4 regions of the Delftia deserti genome follow, and region 1 is predicted to be linked to each of the others. Evidence: predicted binding sites of a transcription regulator. Region 1 holds the regulator's gene; each other region holds the start of a gene.

Region 1 (4,273 bases):
TGTAGCCCTGGAAGTTGCGGTGCAGCCGGCCCTGGCGCTTGGCCACGGCCAGCGAGTCCTCGGGCAGGGCGAAGTGGTCCATGCCCACGTAGACATAGCCACCGTCCATGAACGCGGCGATGGAACGCGACAGCATGGCCAGCTTGTCGGCCCCCTGCGGCAGATCCTCGGCCGCAATGCGCCGCTGCGGCTTGAAGCGCTCAGGCAGGTGGGCATAGGCATAGAGCGCGATGCGGTCGGGCCGCAGCGCGTTGACCTGGGCCAGCGTGCGCTCGAAGGATTCGGGCGTCTGCTTGGGCAGGCCGTAGATCAGGTCCACGTTGATGGAGGCAAAGCCCAGCTGCCGCGCGGCCGCCACCAGCTCGAACACCTGCTCTGCCGGCTGCACGCGGTGCACCGCGATCTGCACCTGCTCGTCAAAGTCCTGCACGCCGAAGCTCAGGCGGTTGAAGCCCAGCTCCTTGAGCACGGCCAGGCGCTCGACGCTGACGGTGCGCGGATCGACCTCGATGGAGTATTCGCCGCCCGGCTCCAGCTTGAAATGCTCGCGCAACAGGCCCATCAGCGTACGCAGCTCGTCGTCGGAGAAGAAGGTGGGCGTGCCGCCGCCCAGGTGCAGCTGGCTGACGGTCTGGCCCTTGCCGCAATGGGCCGTGTGCAAGGCCATCTCGCGCGCCAGGTAGTCCAGGTAGACGGCGGCGCGATCGTGGTGGCGCGTCACGATCTTGTTGCAGGCGCAGTAGTAGCACAGCGACTCGCAAAAGGGCACGTGCACATACAGCGACAAAGGCATGGCACGCGCTGCGGTACTCGATTTGCGTTGTTGCAGCGCCAGGATATAGTCCTCTGCACCAAAGGCCTCGACAAAGCGGTCGGCGGTAGGGAACGAGGTGTATCGGGGCCCCGGTACGTCAAAGCGACGCAGCAGCTCTGGGGTGACAGCGGTCATGGGTTTTTCCTCTAATACCTTGACTGTGCCGCAGCACATCGGTCATGTCCTTGACTCATATCAAGAGTTGTTTGAGGCACTGCTGCGACAATTTGATCCAACTCATCGCAATCCACGAGGTCACCGCCGGCACGCTGTGTGCCGCTGATGTTTATCACTCCATGAACCTTCAGACCATCAAAGCCTCCTGCTCCAACTGCAACCTGCGCGAACTGTGCATGCCCATGGGCCTGGATGCCGAGCAGATGCAGCGCATCGACGACATCGTGGCCACGCGCCGCAAGGTCAAGCGCGGAGGCCTGCTGTTTCGCAACGGCGAGGCCTTCACCTCGCTGTACGCCATCCGCACCGGCTTCTTCAAGACCTGCGTGGCCACCGAGGACGGACGCGACCAGGTCACGGGCTTTCAGATGGCCGGCGAGATCATCGGCCTGGACGGCATCGTCAACGACCACCACACCTGCGATGCCGTCGCGCTGGAAGACGCCGAAGTCTGCGTCATGCCCTTCGACAAGCTGGAAGACCTGTCGCGCGAGGTCACGGCCCTGCAAAACCATGTGCACAAGGTCATGAGCCGCGAGATCGTGCGCGAGCACGGCGTGATGCTGCTGCTGGGCAGCATGCGCGCCGAAGAGCGCCTGGCCGCCTTCGTGCTCAACCTGGTGCAGCGCCTGCATGCGCGGGGCTTTTCCAAGTCCGAACTGGTGCTGCGCATGACGCGCGAGGAAATCGGCAGCTACCTGGGCCTGAAGCTGGAGACGGTGAGCCGCACGTTCTCCAAGTTCGCGGACGACAACATCATCGAGGTGCGCCAGCGCCATCTGCGCATCCTGGACACGGAGGCGCTCAAGCGCATCGTCAATAGCCAGCAGTGCCAGTAAGGCTGCAGGGGCTGCAGGCATTCATCCGCCAATGAACAAGGCCCGCGACAGCGGGCCTTGTTCATTGCGGCCGGCGTTCTCTCAGTCCCGCCCCAGCCCCTGCATGGCCAGGTCCGGTTCGGGCTCGGAGACCACGCCGTCATTGAGATCGCGGGCCGAGCGGCCCAGCATGGTGGTCATCAGGCTGGAGAGCATGGTCACGCCCCAGAAGGCGAAGAAGGCCAGCGTGTAGATGCCCTGGCGCGACCAGCCCAGATCGCCGAGCCAATGCAGCTGCAGCGGATCAACAAAGGCAAAAACCAGCATCTCCATCACGGCGGCGGCCAGAAAGGCAGGCCAGGCAATCCACATCCAGCGTTGGGCCAACATCAGCGATCTCCTTGTGCTGTAGAGGGGGTCGCCTTCATTGTGCGCCGCGCCAACGCCTGGCGCCAAGCCCCGAAGCGCCCTGCGCGCCTGTAGGAAACCCTCACCCGTCGCACATGCCGGAGATGCGATCCGCCATGCAAAAAGGCCGCGACTGCGGCCTCGTGAGGGGGCTTGGCGCGGTCAGCGGTCCGTGGGATGGTCGTGCGCTGGCGTGGCCGCATGGTTGCGACCGGTGACGGCGGGCGCCATGCTCTTGGGCACTTCGCGCACGCCATCGGCACGCTCGTTGATCGTGATGCCGTTGCGGTAGTAGTCGGGGTCGATCACGGGATCGGCGCCATTGATGGCGATGATGGCCGTGATCACGGCGGCCACCACCACGGCGGCCGGGCCTGCCACCACCAGCCAGACATGGCCGAACTTCCACCAGGGCTTGCCGGCGTCGGGATGCGAAGCGGCCTGGGCGGGTGCGGGAACTGCGGGACTGGAAGACATGGGAAACCTCTTTCTTTCAGGCGGCAGGCGCGGACCGTGCCGCGCCTGCCAGGAACATCACCGGGGAACGAGGAACACGGCCTTTTCGGACGTGCGGCCCGCACCCGCTTGCAGGGCATCGATATCGAAGAATACGGTGTGCGAGCCCGGCTCGGCAGAACCGTAGGGAATCTGCAGGCGCGCTGCAATGCCGCGCGTCTCGGCCGGGCCGACCTCGACTTCCTGCTCGGACGCCAGCTCCAGCCCGTCCAGGCCATGGGCGCTGATGCGGTAGCGCTGGGCCTGTTCGGTGGCATTCATGATCTGCAGCCGGTAGACATTCTCCAGCTTGCCGCCCGCCACGATGCGCGACAGCGAGGCACGGTCGCGGATCACGTCCACCTTGACCGACTGGCGCAGCGCCAGGCTCACGATCATGGCCACGCTCAGGCCGACCAGCACGGCCGAGTAGATCAGCACGCGCGGACGGAAGATGCGGCGCAGCACCTGGGCGCGGCGCCACAGGCCGGCCATGGCGTTCTGCGTTGTCAGGCGGATCAGGCCGCGCGGGTACTCCATCTTGTCCATGATGGAATTGCAGGCGTCTATGCACAGGCCGCAGCCGATGCATTCGTACTGCAGTCCGTTGCGGATGTCGATGCCCACGGGGCAGACCTGCACGCACATCTTGCAGTCGATGCAGTCGCCCAGGCCCTGGGCCTTGTAGTCCACCTTCTTGGTGCGTGGCGCACGTGGCTCGCCCCGGCCCGTGTCGTAGCTGACGATCATGGTGTCCCGGTCGAACATGGCGCTCTGAAAGCGCGCATAGGGGCACATGTATTTGCAGACCTGCTCGCGCATGTAGCCCGCGTTGCCGTAGGTGGCAAAGCCGTAGAACAGCACCCAGAACATTTGCCAGCTGCCCTGCAGCGCCAGCAGCTCGCCGCCCAGCTCGCGGATGGGCACGAAGTAGCCCACGAAGGTGAAGCCGGTCCACAGGGCAATGGCAATCCACAGGAACTGCTTGAGCGACTTCTTCCAGAGCTTCTCGAAGGTCCAGCCGTTCTTGTCCAGGCGCATGCGCGCGCTGCGGTCGCCTTCGACCTTGCGCTCCACCCACATGAAGATTTCGGTGTAGACCGTCTGCGGGCAGGAAAAGCCGCACCACAGGCGCCCGGCCACGGCCGTGAACAGGAACAGCGCCAGCGCCGAGATGATCAGCAGGCCCGCCAGGTAGATGAAATCCTGCGGGTACAGCACCAGCCCGAACAGGTAAAAGCGCCGCGCGCCCAGGTCGAACAGCACCATCTGGCGCTGGCCCCACTCCAGCCAGGGCAGGCCGTAGAAAAGCAGTTGGGTGAGAAACACCAGGGCCCATCGCCAGCGTGCGAAGACACCGCTGATGGAGCGCGGGTAGACCTTCTTCTCGGACTCGAACATCGACACCAGCTGGCCCGGATCCGGGTCGGCAGGCGTGATCGGAATGACTTTGCGGGGAGGCTTCCCGGCGCCATCCCCGTTCTCGGGCTTCATGGTGGGTTCCTTGGTTTTTTTGGAATATCTGAAAACTCAAAAGGCAAAAAGGCGGCGCCGCAGCGCC
Region 2 (4,273 bases), 1.9 Mb from region 1:
CAGCGCCGCCTTCTATGCGAAGGCGCTGGCGGCCGAAGATGCGGAACTGGCTGCCGCCGTGGCATCCGAAGTGGTGCGTGGCCGCGCGCAGAGCCTGCAGGCCGGCAGCGGCCCGCATGGTCCCTACGGCAGCTACCCGGCAGGCCCGCTGAGCCGCGAGGACCAGAGCGGCCCCGCCTATGCCGTGGACCCCGCCCACGCCGCACTGCTGGGCGCGCGCCTGGCCGCGGCGCTGGCCCATGCCCACTTGCTGGCCTACCACCCGCGCGACGCCAGCGCCGGGGCCCTGCAGGCGCTGCAACAGGCGGGCTGGAGCGAGACGGACATCGTCATCCTGTCCCAGCTGGCGTCCTTCCTGTCCTTCCAGATCCGCGTGGTGGCGGGGTTGCGCGTGCTGGCTGCACGCCCCGCGCCCCCGGCAGTCCGTCAACCCAACACCCTGCAAGCCCAGCCATGACCTCAACGAACTCCGCCGCTCCCCAGGTCTTCACCCAGGATCAGCTCGACTGGCTGCCATGGATTGAGCCACTGGACGAAAGCGAGCTGACCGAGCGCCACCATGCGGGCCTGGTCGATGCATCACGCGCGCAGTCGCCCTACTTCCGCCTGCTGGCGCGCGACCCCGACACGCTGGGCGCGCGCACGCGCACCGACAAGGACATCTTCTACAACCCCGACGCCGGCCTGCCGCGCGCCGAGCGCGAGCTGGCCGCTGCAGCCACCTCGCGCGCCAATGGCTGCATCTACTGCGCCTCGGTCCATGCGCGCTTTGCCACGCACTTCTCGCGCCGGGGCGGCGACGTGCAGCGCCTGCTCGACGAAGGCCCGGGCACGGACCTGGGGCCGCGCTGGAATGCCATCGTCACGGCCGCCGTGGCGCTGACCCAGACCCCGCCTGCGCTGGAGCCCGCCCACATCGATGCGCTGCGCACCGCAGGCCTGGACGATGCCGCCATCTCCGATGTGCTGCACGGCACGGCCTTCTTCAACTGGGCCAACCGGCTCATGCTGTCGCTGGGCGAGCCACGGACCACGGCTTGAGGGCGCACGCCCTCACCACAGGCCCAGCAGCTTCCACCAGGCACTGCCGACCACGGCAAAGATCAGCAGCTCGATCACGCACATGGCCGCACCCACGCGCCACCAGTTGCCCAGCGTGACATAGCCGCTGCCGAAGATGATGGGCGAGGTGCCGGTGGCGTAGTGGGTCAGCGTCATCATGATGGCCGAGCCGGCCGTCATCATCAGCATGAAGGGCACGACATAGTCGGCCGGAATCAGCTGCGCGCCCACGGTCAGGAAGGCCAGCATCATCGCGCTGATGTGGGCCGTGGTGCTGGCGAACAGGTAGTGCGAGAACACGAACACGCCCACCAGGATGGCCGCCACCGACAGCCAGTCCAGGCCGCTGGCGACGATGGCGTTCTTCATTCCCACGGCAAACCAGGACACCACGCCGAGCTTGTTGAGCTGCTCGGCCAGCATGACCAGGGCGCCGAACCAGACCAGGGTGTCCCAGGCGCTCTTCTCGGACAGCACATCATCCCAGTCGATGGTGCCGGTGATGATCAGCACGAACAGGCCCAGGAAGGCCACCACGGTCGGGTCCAGCACGAAGGCCGGGCCGAACAGCATCTGCGGCACGTTGGCCCACAGCAGCAGCATCAGGCCGAAGGTGCCCAGCATCACGCGCTCCTTGCCCGACAGCGGCCCCATGCGCGCCATCTCGCTGCGTGCATATTCCACGGCGTTGGGGGTGGCCTTGAGCTCGGGCGGCGACAGCAGATAGATCACCAGCGGCATCAGCAGCAGGCACAGCAGGCCCGGCAGCAGCATGTACAGCGCCCAGGTGGTCCAGCTCAGGTGCAGGGCCTGGCCCGTGGCCTTGGCCACGAAATCCACCACCAGCGGGTTGGGCGCGGTGGCGGTCAGGAACATGGCCGAGGTGATGGGGTTGGCGTGGTAGTTGACCAGGGCCAGGTAGGTGCCCACCTTGCCCTGCGTGCCCCTGGCCGGGTCCGACTCGAAGGCATTGGCGATGGATTTCATGATCGGGTGCACGATGCCGCCGCCGCGCGCCGTGTTGCTGGGGGTGAACGGTGCCAGCACCAGCTCGCAGATCGCCAGGCCGTAGCCGATGCCGATGGTGCGCTTGCCCAGCAGGGCGATGAACATCAGGCCGATGCGGCTGCCCAGCCCCGTCTTCTTGAGGCCGCGCGAGATCAGGATGGCCACCACGATCAGCCAGATCAGCGGGCTGGAAAAGCTGCTCAGCGCATCGGTGATGGCACCCTTGGACGAGCCGGAGGTGACCTGGGACAGCGAGACGATGACGATGGCCATCAAGGCCATCACGCCAATGGGCATGACCTTGAGGATGATGGCCACGATGGTGGTCAGGAAAATGGCGACCAGCTGCCAGCCCTTGGGCGTCAGCCCCTCGGGCACGGGCACCAGCAGCAGGCCGAACAGCACGGCGGTGGCGATCAGTGCCGGCACCAGCCGGAACGGCACGGCCGCCTTGAAATAGCGGAACAGCGAGGCGATCTTCTCGAGCATGTGGATCCTTTGCGTTGCCGGAGCGGCGCCGAGAGAGCATGGCCTGCCGGGAGCAAAAGCCCACCAGCCTGCACGGGCACTGGCGGCCGCGCCGCATGACTGACATCATGATGCAGTGCAGCATGAGCCCGGCTTCCGGCGGGCGCCTGCGCCACCGAAGTTTGACAGGCATCAAGGCCGCGCCAGTAAACCTGGCAACCCAGGCCACCGAGCCCCACCCACATGACAGCATCCCCGGACCGGGTGTCTTTCGCCCCGGTGTACCCATGCAGTGAAAAAAGGAGAAAAGCCGACATGCCAGCCAACCGATTCTTGCCCGAGGAATGGGAATGCCGGCTCCAGGAAATCGACCTGGAGATCGCCCGCCACGCCGTCATCTGCAAGATCCCGCTGCTGCAGGCCGGCGTGGTGGAGCGCGTGCTGGCCAATGACGCCAGCGTCTGCGGCGCCGAGCACGATGCCGCATTCAAGACCCTGCGAGGCCTTCTGTGCATGCACTACACCGAGCTGCTGCACATCAGCGAAGTGCTCAGCCCCGAGGTCGCCCAGGAAATCGCCCACCGCGTGCGCCTGCGGCTGGGCCAGCGCATCGGCAACCAGCTGGGCGGCTGATGCCGGGCTGTCAGCCTGGCCTTTGCCCTGGCGCGAGGGCATGAAAAAAGGGCTACGACACTGTCGTAGCCCTTTTCAATTTGGTTGCGCGAGAAGGATTTGAACCTCCGACCTTTGGGTTATGAGCCCAACGAGCTACCAGACTGCTCCATCGCGCGGTATTCCAAAATTATAGCAGATTATTCAGCTGCCTTGGCTTCGGCGGCGCCTTCTTCAGCGCGCTCGACCAGTTCCACGAAGGCCATGGGGGCGTTGTCGCCCACGCGGAAGCCCATCTTCAGGATACGGGTGTAGCCACCAGGACGCTTGGCGAAGCGGGGGCCCAGCTCGTTGAAGAGCTTGGTCACGCTGTCGCGGTCGCGCAGGCGGTCGAATGCCAGACGGCGGTTGGCAACGGTGTCGACCTTGGCCAGGGTGATCATGGGCTCGATCACGCGGCGCAGTTCCTTGGCCTTGGGAACGGTGGTCTTGATGGCTTCGTGCTCGATGAGCGAATTCATCATGTTCTTCAGCATCGCCAGGCGGTGCGAAGAGGTGCGATTGAGTTTGCGGAGGCCGTGACCGTGACGCATGGTGCTTTATTCCTAAAATATGTAATTAGGGCTTGCGCAAACAAGGATGCAAGCCCGGACCCGTTACCGGATCTGCAGCTTGCCTCAACCGAATTTGCGCAAGTTGTTGATTAATTCGGGCAGCCGTATCAGGTACTGCCCGAGGCACTGAGGCTCTCCAAAAAGGAGAGCCCGCAATTATAGCGCTTAGCGCTTTTCCAGGCCGGCAGGCGGCCAGTTCTCGAGCTTCATGCCCAGCGTCAGACCGCGGGAAGCCAGGACTTCCTTGATCTCGTTGAGCGACTTGCGACCCAGGTTGGGGGTCTTGAGCAGCTCGTTTTCGGTACGCTGGATCAGGTCGCCGATGTAGTAGATGTTCTCTGCCTTGAGGCAGTTGGCCGAACGCACGGTGAGTTCCAGCTCGTCCACGGGACGCAGCAAGATGGGATCAAAGGCGGTTGCGGCACCACGGCCACCGGCCGGAGCATCGAAGACGCTGGCGATATCGCCGCCGTCCAGCTGAGCGAACACGGCAAGCTGTTCTACCAGGA
Region 3 (4,273 bases), 1.8 Mb from region 1:
TCGTGCAGCAGGTAGTGGCGCAGCCGCTCGGCGCGCTCGGACATGGCAGGGTCGGACTGCAGCCGTGTGACCAGCCGGTCCACGGAGGCGTCGAAGGCCTTGCGCATGTGGTGTTCTGGATTGCTGGCAATGTCCTGCAGCAGGCTGTCGAGCGCGCCCGCAATGGCGCTGGCGCCCTTGTCGCTGAGCCAGTCCGTGGGCAGCATCTTTTCCTTGAGCGGATGCTCGCGCTTGAGCCACAGCACGATGGTCTGGGCGATCAGCACATGGGTCTCGGCCTCGCGCAGCACGCCGCTGACGCGGGCCAGCACATCGTCCAGCACGGCCTGGTGGCGGCCGTCCTTGGTCAGGCCCGACAACAGATCCGCCGCCGCGCGGGGCAGGTCCACCTGGGCCAGCAAGGCCTTGAATGCCTGGGTCAGGAACCGCTCCACCTGCCGGTCCTGCACCATCTCCAGCGCCGCCAGCGCCAGCCGCGCCACCTGCCGCCCCAGCAGGGCGCTGTTGGCAGGCGTGGTCAGCCAACCGGCCAGCGCGCGCGCAGGATCATGGCGCTCGATCAGCGCCACCAGCGAAGGCCCGTCCAGGAACTTGTCGCGCACGAAATTCGCCAGGTTCTCGCCGATGCGGTCCTTGTTGCGCGGAATGATGGCCGTGTGGCGCCCGACCAGGGGCAGCGGAATGCGCCGGAACAGCGCCGACACCGCAAACCAGTCGGCCAGCGCGCCGACCAGCGAGGCCTCGGTCACGGCCTTGATGCAGGCCAGCCACAGCGGCACCTGCTGCCAGTGCCCCGCCGCCACGGACGAGGCCACGAAGCCCAGCGCCACGAACAGCAGCAGCGCCAGCGGCAGGCGTTTGGCCGACTTCAGTGTTTGACGTTGCTCTGGCGACAGCATGGAGCGCAGCATACGACGCCCGTCCGCCATCCGCATGACGATGCCTGCCGCCAAAGCCTGTCAGCCAGCGCCTGCCTGCGAATTGCGCTGACAATACCGGCTTTCTTCAGAACCCTCTTGCGAGAACAAGACCATGACCGACGCCAACGCACCCGCCGATCGCCCCGCACTGCCCGACCACCTGTCCATCGACCCGCGCAGCCCGCACCATGTGGCCGCCGTGTTCGAGCACGACATCGGCATCCGCTTCAACGGCAACGAGCGCTTCGATGTGGAGGAATACTGCGTGAGCGAGGGATGGATCAAGGTGCCGGCCGGCAAGACGGTGGACCGCAAGGGAAGGCCCCTGCTGATCAAGCTCAAGGGCGCCGTGGAAGCCTTCTACCGCTGATTTCCTGCGCCTGTGCCGCCACAGGCTTGACCTGCCGGTCGCAAGGCCGGCCGCAACCTCTTCAGGAATCAGCGGGCTTCAGCTCGCATCGGCCCGCGGCGCCGGCGGATTCCTGAACTTCTCCCGCAGATCGGCGCAGTGGTCCTTGGCGGGCAGGGCATCCGTCTTCTGCAGCCAATCCACATCCGAGGCCTGCGCCACCGATGTCTCCCCCGCCTGCGCCACGGCCACCTTGGCGCCTGCGGCCTCGGGCAGCCAGGTGGGAATGCCCACGCCGCGCAGCACGTGGCCGCGCCCGGCCACCAGCAGCACGGTCTTGCCGGGCTTGACAGCGGCCCTGGCCACCTCGGCCATGCTGGCGTCGCGGGCCAGCTGGATGCGGGCCATGGGCGGCAGCTGGGCGTCGGGCAGCAGGCCGCAGTGGCCTTCGCGGATGGCGTCGAGCTGGCGCTGCCAGCCCTCGGGCGGCAGGTGGGTGTCCAGGTTCTCGTTGCGCATGGCCTGCTTCATGTCGGCGCGCGGCAGGTTGCCGCCCAGCACGGGCACGCCCGCGCGCACGGCGGCCATGACCACGCCGCGGTAGCGCGGCCAGGGCCAGGCCGCGTCCTGCCATTGCAGGGCCTGCTGCACCGCGTCCTCGGAGGCATCGCGCGGCAGGGACGCGGTGGAGCCGGTGCGCGGTGCCATCTCGATCACCAGCGCGGCCAGGCGCTCCTGTTTTGCCAACTGCTCCACCGTGGCCTGCTGCCAGGCCTGGTGGGCGACCGCATCGTGCTGCTCGCCCAGCAGCACGATGGGCGCGTCGGACCAGCGCTGCAACTGCTGCGTCCAGTCCCGCGCCGGGGCGGAGGAGCTGGCGCAGCCGGCAAGGGCTGCCGCCAGCAATGCGGCCGCAGCCAGGCCGGCGAGGCCGGGGTTGCGGATGAAGGGGCGGGGGATGGAGCGGACTTGCATGGCCCCATGCTAAACACTGGCCTCGCCCGGGGGCTCCATAGGCCCTGTGGGCATTGGGGGCAGCCGCAGGTGCCAGCCTTTGCGGCAATGGATGGCGCTTGATTCAGGTCAAGACGCGCCGGTGTGCAATGGCTACATTGCAGTCATGCATGGCAAGCCCTCGCTTTCGACCAAGCTGCTGCTCATGGGCGCGGCCTGCCTGCTCGCGGCCGTGGCATCGATCGGTTTCACGCTGTGGGTGGCCTGGCAGCTGGAGGGCGGCGCGGCGGCGGTGAACGAGGCCGGACGGCTGCGCATGAGCATGGTGCGCATGGCCATGGCGCGCCAGAACGAGGCGCCTGCGCAGTGGCAGGAGCGCGCACGGCAGTTCGACGCCAGCCTGGACCTGCTGCGCAGCGGCGACATGTCGCGGCCGCTGTTCGTGCCCTGGAGCGATGTGGTCAGCGCGCGCTACGAGCGCATACGCGGCGACTGGAGTGCGCTGCGCACGCAGTGGCAGGCCGAGGACCATGTGGATGCGCAAGCCATCATGGGCAGCGCCGACGCCTTCGTGCGCGAGGTGGACGGTTTCGTCGAGGCCATCGAGGACCGGCTCTCGCGCTGGACGGCCATCCTGCACCTGTTCCAGATGTGCCTGATGGCGCTGGCCATCATCGCGGCCGTGAGTTTCATGGCCACCAGCTACTGGCTGGTGCTGCATCCCGTGGGCCAGCTGCGCTCGGCGCTGGAGCGCATGCGCCGCGGACACCTGGACACGCGCATGCGCGTGGAGGTGGATGACGAGTTCGGCCAGCTGGCCGCAGGCTTCAACCTCATGGCCCAGTCGCTGCAAAGCTCGCACGCCGAGCTGGAGGACAAGGTGCGCGAGAAGACCGCCAGCCTCAACGTGCAGCACCAGCAGCTGCAGGCGCTGTACGCGGTCAGCGTGCAGGCGTCGGAGGCCGCCAGCCTCCAGGCCCTGGCCGAAGGCTTTGTGCGCCAGGTCCGCCTGGCGGCCCAGGCCGATGCGGCCACGGTGCGCTGGTCCGACGAGGCCAACGAGCGCTACGTGCTGCTGGCCGGCGACGGCCTGCCCCAGTCCATGTCGGTGCAGGAGCACTGCCTGCACACGGGAGCCTGCCTGTGCGGCCAGCCGCGCGAGCAGGCGCGGTTGCGCGTGATCCCCATCACGCCGGCCAGCGACCTGCAGCTGCCGCACTGCCGCGAGGCAGGCTTCCGGACCGTGGTCAGCATTCCCGTGCAACTGCAGCAGCGCCTGCTGGGCGAGGTCAACCTGTTCTTTCGCTCCACCGTGGTGCTCACGGATGGCATGCGCGACCTGCTGTCCGCCATGGCGCGCCACCTGGCCAGCGCCATGGAAAGCCTGCGCGCCACGGCGCTGGAGCGCGAGGCCGCCGTGGCCGAGGAGCGCGGCCTGATCGCACGCGAGCTGCATGACTCCATTGCCCAGTCGCTGGCCTTTCTCAAGATACAGACCCAGCTGCTGCGCGACGCCGTGGCCAAGGGCCGCGACGAGGCGCGCGACCGCAGCCTGGACGAACTGGAAGTCGGCGTGCGCGAATGCTATGCCGACGTGCGCGAGCTGCTCGTGCATTTCCGCACGCGCACCAGCGCCGAGGACATCGAGGCCGCGCTGCGCGCCACGCTGTCCAAGTTCGAGCACCAGACGGGCATCGCCACCTCGCTGACCATGTCGGGCCAGGGCCTGCCGCTGGCGCCCGATGTGCAGATCCAGGTGCTGCACATGGTGCAGGAGGCGTTGTCCAACGTGCGCAAGCACGCGGGTGCCAGGCATGTGCAGCTGCGCGTGGGTCGCCACCCCTGGCGCTTCGAAGTCTGCGACGACGGCTGCGGCTTCGTCCCCGCCGACGTTGCGCCGGACTCGCTGCATGTGGGCCTGGGCATCATGCGCGAGCGCGCCTTGCTGGCGCAGGCGCTGGTCCATGTGCACTCCCGCCCCGGCGAGGGCACGCGCGTGCTGATCGAGCTGCCTCCTTCGGCCTCGGCCGGTGCCTCCGTGCCGCCGCCC
Region 4 (4,273 bases), 5.5 Mb from region 1:
ATCATCGCGAAGCCGAAGACCGTGGACAGCGCTGCGATCACGACGCCGGCGCCGGTGTTGGACGGCATGTGGACGGGCTTGAAGCCGGTCAGCGGACGCTGGTAGCCATGCTTCTTCATGTCCCACCAGGCATCGATCTCATGCACCACGGGCGTGAAGGCGAAGTTGTACTGGGGAGGGGGCGAGGAGGTGGCCCACTCCAGCGTGCGGCCTTCCCATGGGTCGCCGGTCACGTCGCGCAGCTGGTCGCGCTTGAAGTAGCTGACCACCAGCTGGATCAGGAAGCTGCCGATGCCCAGTGCCACCAGGCCGGCGCCCAGGGCGGCGATCACGAACCAGATCTGCAGCGAGGGGTCCTCGAAGTGGTTGGCACGGCGTGTCACGCCCATAAGGCCCAGCACGTACAGCGGTGTGAAGGCGACCCAGAAGCCGACCAGCCAGAACCAGAACGAGCACTTGCCCCAGAACTCGTCGAGCTTGTAGCCGAAGGCCTTGGGGAACCAGAAGTTGATGCCGGCGAACACGCCGAACACCACGCCGCCGATGATCACGTTGTGGAAGTGGGCGATCAGGAACAGGCTGTTGTGCAGCACGAAGTCGGCCGGGGGAACGGCCAGCAGCACGCCGGTCATGCCGCCGATGGCGAAGGTGCACATGAAGCCCACGGTCCACAGCATCGGCACCGTGAAGCGGATGCGGCCGCGGTACATGGTGAACAGCCAGTTGAAGATCTTGGCGCCCGTCGGGATCGAGATGATCATCGTCGTGATGCCGAAGAAGGTGTTCACGCTGGCGCCGGAGCCCATGGTGAAGAAGTGGTGCAGCCAGACCAGGTAGGACAGGATGGTGATACACACCGTCGCGTACACCATGGAGGTGTAGCCGAACAGGCGCTTGCGGCTGAAGGTCGAGACGATCTCCGAGAAGATGCCGAAGCAGGGCAGGATCAGGATGTAGACCTCGGGGTGGCCCCAGATCCAGATCAGGTTCACGTACAGCATGGGGTTTCCGCCCAGCTCGTTCGTGAAGAAGTTCGTGCCGACGTAGCGGTCCAGCGACATCAGCACCAGGGCTGCGGTCAGGATGGGGAACGAGGCCACGATCAGCGCGTTGGTGCACAGGGCGGTCCAGGTGAAGACGGGCATCTTCATCAGGTTCATGCCGGGTGCGCGCATCTTGATGATGGTCACGATCAGGTTGATGCCTGACAGCGTGGTGCCGACGCCGGCCACCTGCAATCCCCAGATGTAGTAGTCAAGCCCGACCCCGGGGTTCTGCGCCCCCAGGTTGGACAGTGCCAGCCAGCCGGAGGTGGAGAACTCGCCCAGGAACAGCGAGATCATCACCAGCACGGCGCCGCCCGTGGTCATCCAGAAGCTGAAGTTGTTCAGGAACGGGAAGGACACGTCGCGGGCGCCGATCTGCAGCGGCACCAGATAGTTCATCAGGCCGGTCACGAAAGGCATGGCCACGAAGAAGATCATGATCACGCCGTGGGCCGTGAAGATCTGGTCGTAGTGGTGCGGAGGCAGATAGCCCAGGTTGTCGCCGAAGGCCATGGCCTGCTGCAGGCGCATCATCAGCGCGTCGGCAAAGCCGCGCAGCAGCATGACCAGACCGAGGATCATGTACATGATGCCGATCTTCTTGTGGTCGATGCTGCACAGCCAGTCGCGCCACAGCGGGCCCCACAGGCGGAACTTGGTGAGCAGGCCCAGCACGGCAAGGCCGCCGAGCACCACGGCGATGAAGGTCGCCAGCACGATGGGCTCATGCGCCATCGGGATGGAGTCCCAAGTGATGCGTCCCAGCAGCCAGTGGGCCTGTGCCGGGGAGGTATGTTCAGACATATCGAGTCTCTTAGGTCGTGATGGGAGCGGGCGGCGGTCTGGCCGTCGTCCGCGTCCGCTAACTGCTTATTGCTGCGCAGCGGCTGCGGAGCCGTCGCGCTGGTCCAGGAAGGCCACGACGCGGTCGGCGTTTTGCACCGTGCACACATCCTGGGGCAGGTTCATGCCCACGGCCTTGAGATAGGCTTCGCCGCCGGCAGCGTCGATGGCCATCATGTGATGCATGCACATCTTGCCTTCTTCGACACAGCGGTTGAGCACCTTGTCGTACAGGCCTTCGTCCACCGTGGCGAAGCGCTCGACCGGGTTGCGCTCGCTGGGCTTGACCAGGTTCAGGTAGGTATCGCGCGTCAGGGCCTTGCCTTCGGACTTGGCCTTGGCAACCCACTGCTCGAACTCTTCGTTGCTCAGGCCATGGAACTTGAACGTCATGCCCGAGAAGCCGGCGCCGCTGTAGTGCGATGCCAGGCCGTGGAACACGCCGGGCTTGTTGATCACGGCGTTCAGCTCGGTCTGCATGCCTGGCATGGCATAGATCATGCCGGCCAGGTCAGGCACGTAGAAGGAGTTCATCGTCGAGGTGGCGGTCAGCTTGAAGTGGATGGGACGATCCACGGGAGCGGCCAGCTCGTTGACGGTGGCGATGCCTTTTTCGGGGATGAAGAACAGCCACTTCCAGTCCATGGCCACGACCTGCACCTCCAGCGGCTTGACATCGGTGCTCAGCGGCTTGGTGGCCGAGACGCGGTCCAGCGGACGGTAGGGGTCCAGCTTGTGGGTGCTGATCCAGGTGATGGCGCCCAGCGCGATGATGATCATCAGCGGCACGGACCAGATCACCAGCTCCAGCGTGGTGGAGTGGTGCCATTCGGGGTCGTAGTGGGCCTCGGTGTTCGACTGGCGGTATTTCCAGGCGAAAAGCAGCGTGAGGATGATCACCGGGATGATGATGATCAGCATCAGCAAGGTGGCCGTGACCACCAGGTTGCCTTGCTGCGCGGCGATGTCGCCGGCGGGGTTGAGCACGACGGCTTTGCTGCAGCCAGTGAGACTGGCTGTCAAAGCGGCCGCGGTGAGCCACGCAGGCCCACGGAGTTCCTTGATTTTTAGCATGCTAGGGGCGCAACAAGAGCGCGTTTACATAGAAACGCGGATTACAAGATCCGGGCAAATGTATTACGAAGTATAAATTTGTCCATTGGACATTTTGTCCAACGTCAAGGAGAAGCCGGGAACTTTCTGCTACCTGGGCGGGTGCGCGGCAGGTGCCTGGTGGTCCGGAGGCCGCAATTTCGCGTCGCGCGCAGCAGGACAAACACCGAGGCCGGTTGAGGTGGAAACCGCCTTGCGCCAGATCAAGCGAGGGCGTAGAACAGAGCTGTCAGTGAGACGAGACAAGGAGCATCCATCTATGAGCGGCCTCGACACAACTGCAAGCTTCCCCCACGGAAGCTATGAGAGCAAAGAATCTCTGTCCCGCGCCGACACCCACGAAGATGTCACGCCCAACGAAATCGCCGTCGGCGTGATCATCGGGCGATCCTCGGAGTACTTCGACTTCTTCGTGTTCGGCATCGCCTGCGTGCTGGTCTTCCCGGCACTGTTGTTCCCCTACCTTTCCAAGCTCGACGGCACGCTGATGTCGTTCGCCATCTTCTCGCTGGCCTTCGTGGCACGGCCGCTGGGCACGGCGCTGTCCATGGCCGTGCAGCGGCGCTGGGGGCGGGCGACCAAGCTGACGCTGGCGCTGTTCCTGCTGGGCGTGTGCACCGTGGGCATGGCCTTCCTGCCCGGCTACCAGCAGGCGGGGGTGAACGCCATCATCGTGCTGGCGCTGCTGCGCATAGGGCAGGGCATTGCGCTGGGCGGCTCGTGGGACGGGCTGCCTTCGCTGCTGGCCATGTCGGCCCCCAAGAACCGGCGGGGCTGGTATTCGATGATGGGCCAGTTGGGCGCGCCCCTGGGCTTCGTGCTCGCGGCAGGGCTGTTTGCCTTCATCTACGCCCATGTGGGAGCCGACGAGTTCCTCAGCTGGGGCTGGCGCTATCCCTTCTGCGTGGCCTTTGCCATCAACGTCGTGGCACTGTTCGCCCGGCTGCGCCTGGTCGTGGGCCAGTCCTACACCGAACTGCTGCAGCAGCGTGAGCTGGAGCCCATGGGCGTGCTGCCGCTGATGCGCGACGAAGGCCGCAACGTGGTGATCGGCGCGTTTGCCGCCCTGGCCAGCTTTGCGCTGTTCCACCTGGTGACCATCTTCCCTCTGTCCTGGATCTCGCTGTACTCGGACCAGTCGGTCACCCATGTGCTCGGGGTGCAGATCGTGGGCGCCTTCTGTGCGGCTGCCGCCATCATGGTCTCGGGCTGGCTGGCCGACCGTGTGGGGCGGCGCAACACGCTGGGCACCATGGCCTGCCTGATCGGCA

What was found. Region 1 encodes FNR, which switches genes on or off when oxygen is low (the NO sensors DNR and NnrR bind a similar motif). Its sites were predicted from a motif close to TTGATNNNNATCAA; they were not measured.
Region 2: ACFPFG_RS15820 (DASS family sodium-coupled anion symporter) is a predicted target of FNR. The motif match lies at 2,721-2,734, and genes of this name have one in related genera.
Region 3: ACFPFG_RS15550 (type IV pili methyl-accepting chemotaxis transducer N-terminal domain-containing protein) is a predicted target of FNR. The motif match lies at 2,343-2,356, and genes of this name have one in related genera.
Region 4: cyoA (ubiquinol oxidase subunit II) is a predicted target of FNR. The motif match lies at 3,058-3,071, and genes of this name have one in related genera.

What each region holds. Positions count from the first base shown of each region.
Region 1 is NZ_JBHSIH010000001.1:1,376,230-1,380,502, forward strand. Features, by position in the region: gene hemN (oxygen-independent coproporphyrinogen III oxidase) at 1-949, opposite strand, end outside; gene fnr (fumarate/nitrate reduction transcriptional regulator Fnr) at 1,111-1,830, shown strand; gene ACFPFG_RS06560 (hypothetical protein) at 1,912-2,199, opposite strand; gene ACFPFG_RS06565 (FixH family protein) at 2,380-2,694, opposite strand; gene ccoG (cytochrome c oxidase accessory protein CcoG) at 2,752-4,206, opposite strand.
Region 2 is NZ_JBHSIH010000001.1:3,273,090-3,277,362, forward strand. Features, by position in the region: gene ACFPFG_RS15810 (CMD domain protein) at 1-457, shown strand, start outside; gene ACFPFG_RS15815 (alkylhydroperoxidase domain protein) at 454-1,041, shown strand; gene ACFPFG_RS15820 (DASS family sodium-coupled anion symporter) at 1,054-2,559, opposite strand; gene ACFPFG_RS15825 (hypothetical protein) at 2,854-3,171, shown strand; tRNA gene ACFPFG_RS15830 (tRNA-Met) at 3,253-3,329, opposite strand; gene rplQ (50S ribosomal protein L17) at 3,351-3,743, opposite strand; gene ACFPFG_RS15840 (DNA-directed RNA polymerase subunit alpha) at 3,930-4,273, opposite strand, start outside.
Region 3 is NZ_JBHSIH010000001.1:3,211,227-3,215,499, reverse strand. Features, by position in the region: gene ACFPFG_RS15565 (DUF445 domain-containing protein) at 1-911, opposite strand, end outside; gene ACFPFG_RS15560 (DUF3297 family protein) at 1,033-1,290, shown strand; gene ACFPFG_RS15555 (ChaN family lipoprotein) at 1,369-2,244, opposite strand; gene ACFPFG_RS15550 (type IV pili methyl-accepting chemotaxis transducer N-terminal domain-containing protein) at 2,390-4,273, shown strand, end outside.
Region 4 is NZ_JBHSIH010000001.1:6,857,820-6,862,092, forward strand. Features, by position in the region: gene cyoB (cytochrome o ubiquinol oxidase subunit I) at 1-1,850, opposite strand, end outside; gene cyoA (ubiquinol oxidase subunit II) at 1,917-2,963, opposite strand; gene ACFPFG_RS32300 (MFS transporter) at 3,262-4,273, shown strand, end outside.